DNA from 3 places in the Kitasatospora kazusensis genome. Region 3 is predicted to be linked to each of the others. Evidence: riboswitches for the same ligand, from Rfam matches in the RefSeq annotation. Region 3 holds a riboswitch; each other region holds the start of a gene.
What was found. Region 3 has a riboswitch for cobalamin ahead of cobN (cobaltochelatase subunit CobN). Riboswitches for the same ligand answer to the same signal wherever they lie in the genome.
Positions count from the first base shown of each region.

Region 1 (2,258 bases), on a different contig from region 3:
ACTGCTCGGCGTCGCCGGTCCACTTGCCGGTCGTCTCGACCTTCTCGTACGCCGGGACGGAGATGCCGATCCTGCGGGCCGCCTGTTCGACGCCGAGTTCCCGGGCGACCCGGAAGTCCCGCAGGGTGGCGGGGCGGGCGCCCATCAGCTGGGCCGGCGGGCACCAGAGCGCGCGGGAGAGGGCGATGAACTCCTCCTCGGACGGGCGGATCTCGCCGCTCTCCCAGCCGATGACGTGCCCGGGCAGCAGGCGGACCCCGTGGGCGGCCATCCCCTCGGCGACCTGTTCCGGCGTCAGGCCGAGCCCCGCCCGGTGCGCCCGGGCGGCCGCCGGGGAGAAGGGCACGGGTGTGCTGCCGGGCTGTCTGCGTCGCATGTCAAGTGACCGTACGGGTGGCCCCGGCCCGTCCATACCCGCTGATTGCACGAAGCCCGGGTGGCGCCCCCCAACGGGCACTAGATGATCCTCCAAGGAGGTGGCGCCGAATCCGGGCCCTACTCGGAGGTAGTGACGGATCATCGACAGGCTGCCAGGCTACGCGGGTAGCACCCACCCCACCTCCCGTTCTGTCGGCACGTCAGCGGACACGGCGTGTGACCAAGCCCTCCGGAGACCTTGTTGACTCCCGGTCGAGCCCCGTGATGGGATCCTTCAGCCAAACGGAGGCATGCAGAGGAAGCCGGTGGGAATCCGGCGCGGTCCCGCCACTGTCACCGGGAGCACGCCCCAGGCGTGCCGGCCCGGAAGCCAGGAGACTCTCACCCCCCGGTACGTCGATCCAGGGCGCGGACCCTGAGTGAGGACACCCACGCCATGCAGGTTGCCCCGGTCGGGCCCCGAACCCCCCCTGTCTTCGTCGCGCCGTGCGCGCCTTGAGGCGCGGCTCCGCTCTCGCGCTCGGCACCGTGGCGGGCTATCTGGCCGACGCCCGCTTCGCCGACCCCCGGCGCGGTCATCCGGTGGCCGCCTTCGGGACCGCCGCAGACCGCCTGGAGCGCCGGATCTGGCGCGACCACCGGGGCACCGGCGCCCTGTTCACCACGGTCTGCGTGGGCACCGTCGCGGCCGGCGCACTGCTCGCCGACCGGGCGGCCGGCCGCTCCTGGGCCGGCCGGGCCGCGCTGGCCGCCGCCGCGACCTGGACGGTGCTCGGCGGCGCCTCGCTGACCCGGGAGGCGCGCACCATCGGCCGCGCGCTCCAGGCGGACGACCTGAACGCCGCCCGCGAGCGGCTGCCGCACCTGTGCGGGCGCGACCCGAGCTCCCTGGACGAGGCCCAGATCGCCCGCGCCGTGGTCGAGTCGGTCGCCGAGAACACCGCCGACGCCGTGGTGAACGCGCTCACCTGGGGCGCCGTCGCCGGCACCCCCGGGCTGCTCGCCTTCCGCGCCGTCAACACCCTGGACGCGATGGTCGGCCACCGCTCGGCGCGCCACCTCCGCTTCGGCTGGGCCTCGGCCCGCCTGGACGACCTGGCCGGCTGGCCCGGCGCCCGGCTCACCGCGCTGCTCACCGTCGCGGCGGCGCCGGAGCCGCGTACCGCCTGGCGGGTCTGGCGACGGGACGGCTCCGCGCATCCGAGCCCCAACGCGGGCCAGGCGGAGTCCGCGTTCGCCGGTGCCCTGGGCGTCCGGTTGGGCGGCACCCTGACGTACGGCGAGCAGGTCGAGCACCGGCCGGTGCTGGGCGCGGAGCTGCGGGCCGTCACGGTGGACGACATCGAGCGGGCCTGTGTGTTGTCCCGCCGGGTCGGCGCGCTGGCCCTTGCTGTGACGGTTGGTGCGAGGGTGCTGGGGCGGATGGGACGGGACGGCGCCGTACCTTCCGTCTCGCGCAGTTCCTCGCGCCCCCGGAGATTGCCCATGAGCGAGAAGAACGGGGTGCGGACATGAGTGGGGCACTGCTGGTCGCCGGGACGACCTCGGACGCGGGTAAGAGCGTGGTCACGGCGGGGATCTGCCGCTGGCTGGCCCGCCAAGGCGTGCGGGTCGCGCCGTTCAAGGCGCAGAACATGTCGCTGAACTCGTTCGTGACCGCCGACGGCGCCGAGATCGGCCGCGCGCAGGCCATGCAGGCGGCGGCGGCCCGGGTCGAGCCGGAGGCGGCGATGAACCCGGTGCTGCTCAAGCCCGGCGCCGACGGGCGCAGCCAGGTGGTGCTGCTCGGCCGGGCCGTCGCCGAGGTCGGCGCGATGGACTACCGCGAGCGCAAGCCCGTCCTGCTGGAGCGCTCGCTGGAGTGCCTGGCCGACCTGCGC
Region 1 is NZ_BAAANT010000034.1:55,613-57,870, forward strand. It holds gene ABD330_RS24260 (helix-turn-helix domain-containing protein) at 1-376, opposite strand, end outside; cobalamin riboswitch at 628-779, shown strand; gene ABD330_RS24265 (cobalamin biosynthesis protein) at 874-1,893, shown strand; gene ABD330_RS24270 (cobyric acid synthase) at 1,890-2,258, shown strand, end outside.
Region 1: it holds a riboswitch for cobalamin, as region 3 does, so the genes downstream of both, ABD330_RS24265 (cobalamin biosynthesis protein) here and cobN (cobaltochelatase subunit CobN) in region 3, are expected to answer to the same signal.

Region 2 (2,258 bases), on a different contig from region 3:
GCCGCCGTACCGGGACGCGCCCGGAGCCCCGGCCGTGCCGGACGCGCGGCGTGGTGGTGGCGGTCCGTCAGCCGGCCTGCTGGGCGGCCTTCTCGCTCCAGCGGTTCTCGACCTTCGCGAAGCGCCAGTAGCCGAGCGCGCAGGCCCAGACGACGACGAACAGGCCGACGATGATGAACCCGATGTTGTTCAGGTCGATGCCGGAGATCCAGCCGGAGACCGGGTCGGTCAGGTCGAGCTGCTCGTGCAGCACGCCGACCAGCTCGATGGTGCCGATGAAGAACGCCACCGCGATGGACAGGCCGGTGATGGTGAGGTTGTAGTACACCTTGCGGGCCGGGTTGGAGAACGCCCAGTTGTAGGCGAAGTTCATGAAGGTGCCGTCGAGGGTGTCGAACAGGCTCATGCCGGAGGCGAACAGCAGCGGCAGGCACAGGATGGCGTACCAGGGCAGGCCGGCGGCGGCGCCGCTGCCGGCCATGACCATCAGGGTGACCTCGGTGGCGGTGTCGAAGCCGATGCCGAAGAGCAGGCCGATCGGGAACATCTGGCCCGGGCGGGTGATGGACTTGGTGAGGCGGCCCAGGATGCGGTTCATGAAACCGCGGCCGTCCAGGTGCTTCTCCAGCTCGTGCTCGTCGAACTGCCCGGCCCGCATCGCCTTGAACACCCGGTAGATCCCGGCCAGCGAGACCAGGTTGAGGGCCGCGATCAGGTAGAGGAAACCGCCGGAGACGCTGGTGCTGACCACGCCCAGGAGCTTGTGGGCGCTGGAGTCGTCGTTGGTGAGGGTGCCGACCACCTTGGCCCCGGTGGCGACGAGTCCGGCCAGCACGACCACGATGCTGGAGTGGCCGAGGGCGAACCAGAAGCCCACCGAGATCGGGCGCTTGCCGTCGGCCATCAGCTTGCGGGTGGTGTTGTCGATGGCGGCGATGTGGTCGGCGTCGAAGGCGTGCCGCATGCCCAGGGTGTAGGCGGTGATGCCCAGGCCCACGCCGAAGGCCTGGCTGCCGACGGAGTAGTGGTGCGGGGCGACCATGGTGATCAGCACGGTGAACGCCACCACGTGCATGGCCAGGATGACCGACATCAGCCCGCCGGTGCGTATCCAGTCCCGTCTCTGCCAGCGCGGGGCGGCCGTGGCGCCCGGCTTCGGCGGTGCGGTCGCGGGCGGTGTCGCAGTGTTTTCGGGCAGGGTCATCTCAGGGCAGCCTCTCCAGCACCTCGATGGGGGCACCCCCGGCCGAAGGCCGGGGGAGGTTTCGTGCGGTGCCGTGGCCGGTCTCCTGGCTGACGGGTCGAATGTCTCGCCCGCCCGGCCTTCCCAGGCGCGCAGAGGCGCCCAGTGGCCGCCCGCCGTCGCCGGCGGGGGTGGTGGGGAGACTTCCCGATCACAGTGGCGAGGGCCGCTCCGGACTCCTGTGCAAGCACAGTGCACCGGTCTTCCCGAACACCACGGCGGGGAACACCGTAGGGCCCAGCCCGGTCCGGCCACAAGCCTGCACAGTTACGCAGGTGTCGTAGATCACGTGCTCAGGGGCGTGCGGGGGGAGCGCGCGGCCGGTTTCCGCGCCGCACGCTCCCCCTGTCGGAGGTTCAGCTCCCGGCCGGCCGCCCGTGCGCGCTCGGCCCAGCGGGTGACGGGCGGGACGGTGAGGCCGGTGACGGCGAACAGCGTGCCCAGGGCGATCCAGCCCGGCCGTCCTCAGGTCAGGCACAGCACGGCCAGGACGACCGGGGAGGCCGTCCGGGTGGGGCATCGTCGCGAGCGCGGCCCGGGTGGTGTGGCCCGGGTGGTGCGGCCCGGGACCGGGCGCCGCCGCCGGCGCTGGAGGACGGTGGCGAGCGTGATGGCCGTCCCGGCGCGGGCGAAGGCGTCGCCGATGCACTGGCGGCTGCCCGTGCCGAACGGGATGTCAGAGGATCTGCATGCCGCCGGCCGAGACCCGGACGAGCTCGCCGCTCCGGCGGAGCGACTTGACGAACGAGAGCGGGTCCCGCATCAGCGGCAGGGCGTGGCCGAGGAGCGGGAGCCCCTTGGGAGCACGGGGGAGGGAGTGGAGAGGCGCCACTGCGGCGTCCCTTCCGCCGTGGCGCGCTATGCGGAGCGCAGTGCCGCGGGGTCGTGGTCCGGGAGGGCGAACAGCGCGCCGGTGCGCCGGTCGAAGCGGGCGGTGTCGTCCTTGGGGAGCAGGCTCCACCACCAGGAGATCACCGGTATGTCCAGGGGCAGTTGGCTGTCGTCGGTGGGCGTC
Region 2 is NZ_BAAANT010000029.1:79,491-81,748, reverse strand. It holds gene nicT (Nickel transporter NicT) at 68-1,204, opposite strand; cobalamin riboswitch at 1,263-1,476, opposite strand; gene ABD330_RS22550 (cytochrome P450) at 1,709-1,918, opposite strand; gene ABD330_RS22545 (hypothetical protein) at 1,920-2,075, opposite strand; gene ABD330_RS22540 (selina-4(15),7(11)-diene synthase) at 2,102-2,258, opposite strand, start outside.
Region 2: it holds a riboswitch for cobalamin, as region 3 does, so the genes downstream of both, nicT (Nickel transporter NicT) here and cobN (cobaltochelatase subunit CobN) in region 3, are expected to answer to the same signal.

Region 3 (2,258 bases):
GGCGTCGCCCTCGTGGCTGTCCTCGTCGATGACGTCCAGGCCCGGCAGGTCGTGGCCGAGGTCCATGCCCTCCTGGCGGAGGCGGGTGAGCAGGCGGATCGCGCTGGCCGGGGTGTCCAGGCCGACCGCGTTGCCGACCCGGGCGTGCTTGGTCGGGTACGCGGAGAGGACGAGCGCGAGGCGGCGCTCGGCGGCCGGGATGTGCCGCAGCCGGGCGTGCCGGACGGCGATGCCCGCGACGCGGGCGGAGCGCTCGGGGTCGGCGCGGTAGACGGTGAGGCCGTCCTCGTCCTGCTCCTTGAAGGAGAACGGGACGGTGATCAGGCGGCCGTCGAACTCCGGGACGGCGATCTGCGTCGCGGTGTCCAGCGGCGAGAGGCCGTCGTCGCTCGCCTCCCAGGCGGCGCGGGACCAGGTCAGGCAGAGTGCCTGGAGGATCGGGCGGTCGAGCGCGGCCAGCGCGCCCGCGTCCCAGGACTCCTCGTCGCCGCCGGCCGAGGCGTCGGCCGGGCGGGTGCCGCCGGCCGCGAGCACGGTGGTCAGGATCGCGTCGGCCCGGCCCAGCTCGGCGAGCAGCTCGTCGTCGGCGCCGCGCAGCGAGGAGCAGAACAGCGGGCGCGGGCGGGCGCCCTGGTCCTCGATGGCCTGGCAGAGCGTCTCCACGAAGGCGGTGTTGCCGCTCATGTGGTGGGCGCGGTAGTAGAGCACCGCGATGACCGGGCCGTCCGCGTTGCGCTCGGTGCGCTCCAGCGGGCCCCACTCGGGCGCGGAGGCGGGGGCGGCGAAGCCGTGGCCGGTCAGCAGCACGGTGTCGGAGAGGAAGGCGCCGAGCTCGGCCAGGTTGGCCGGGCCGCCGTGCGCGAGGTAGGCGTGTGCCTCGGCGGCGATGCCGGCCGGGACGGTGGACAGCTCCATCAGCTGGGCGTCCGGGGCCTGCTCACCCGTCAGCACGATCACCGGGCGGGGGCCGGCGAGCAGCGCGTCCAGGCCCTCCTGCCAGGCGCGGCGGCCGCCGAGCAGCCGGACCACGACCAGGTCGGTGCCCTCCAGCAGCGCGGGGAGCTCCTCGGCGGTGAGCCGGGCGGGGTTGCCGAGGCGGTAGTCGACCGGGCCCTGCGAGGCGCGGGCGCTCAGCAGGTCGGTGTCCGAGGTCGAGAGAAGAAGAATCATGCGAAGGCCCTCCAGGCCACGTCGGCGGGCATGGACAAGGGCAAGGGCGCACGGTGGCGCAGGCGCATGGGGCGCATGGGACGAGCCTTCCTTGGGGTCCGCGCCCCATGGGTGTCCCCCCGGCCGGCGGACGGGGAGGGGAGGACGGCAGGAGTTCCTGGCTCCCACGGCCGTTGAGCCGTGGTCACAGTGGCGGGACCGCACCGGGTTTGCACCGGTTTCCTCCCCTTTGCGCCGTCGCTGGCGTGGACAGGCCGCAGGGACTGTCCGGGAGCATCGTACGGGGTGCCCGAGACCGGCCGACAGGGTGCTGGCGGTTGGCCGGGTGTGATCCACAAGGCAGCGGCATCCCGGCGGATCGTGGGTATGCTCGCCGCCATGCCACCCACACCCGACGCCGCCCGGCCGGGCTCCGGCGCGCCCGACCGTGGGCGCGAGGACTCCTGCCCCGGGGCGCTTCGCCTACACACGGCCGACGACGGCGCACTGGCCCGGGTCCGGGTGCCGGGCGGACTTCTGACGGACCGTCAGGCCCTGGTGCTGGCCGACGCCGCGAGCGAGCTCGGCGACGGCGCACTGGAGACCACCTCGCGCGGCAACGTGCAACTGCGCGGGCTGCCTTCGGACTCCGGCCGGGAGCTCGGCACCCGGCTGCGTGCCGCCGGCCTGCTGCCCTCCGACTCGCACGAACGGGTCCGCAACATCGTCGCCTCCCCGTCGGCCGGGCTGGACGGCGCCGGGCACGCGGACGTCCAGGCCTGGACCCGCGAGCTGGACGCCCTGCTCTGCGCCTCCGAGCAGGCCGCCGGGCTCTCCGGCAAGTTCCTCTTCGCCCTCGACGACGGACGCGGCGACGTCGCGGCGCTCGACGCCGATGTGACATTGATCGCAGCCCCCGGCGGCGGCGCGCTGCTCCGGCTCGGCCGCGCCGCCACCGCCCGGCGGGTGCCCGCCGGGGCGGAGGTGCGGCACGCGCTGGCCGCCGCGCTGGAGTTCCTGGCCGCCGTCCGGGCCGGCGGTACGCCCGCCTGGCACCTGCGCGACCTGCCCGCCCTGCTGGACCCGGGCGCCGAGCCGCTGCCGGTGTC
Region 3 is NZ_BAAANT010000003.1:21,458-23,715, forward strand. It holds gene cobN (cobaltochelatase subunit CobN) at 1-1,170, opposite strand, end outside; cobalamin riboswitch at 1,300-1,424, opposite strand; gene ABD330_RS03880 (cobalamin biosynthesis protein CobG) at 1,537-2,258, shown strand, end outside.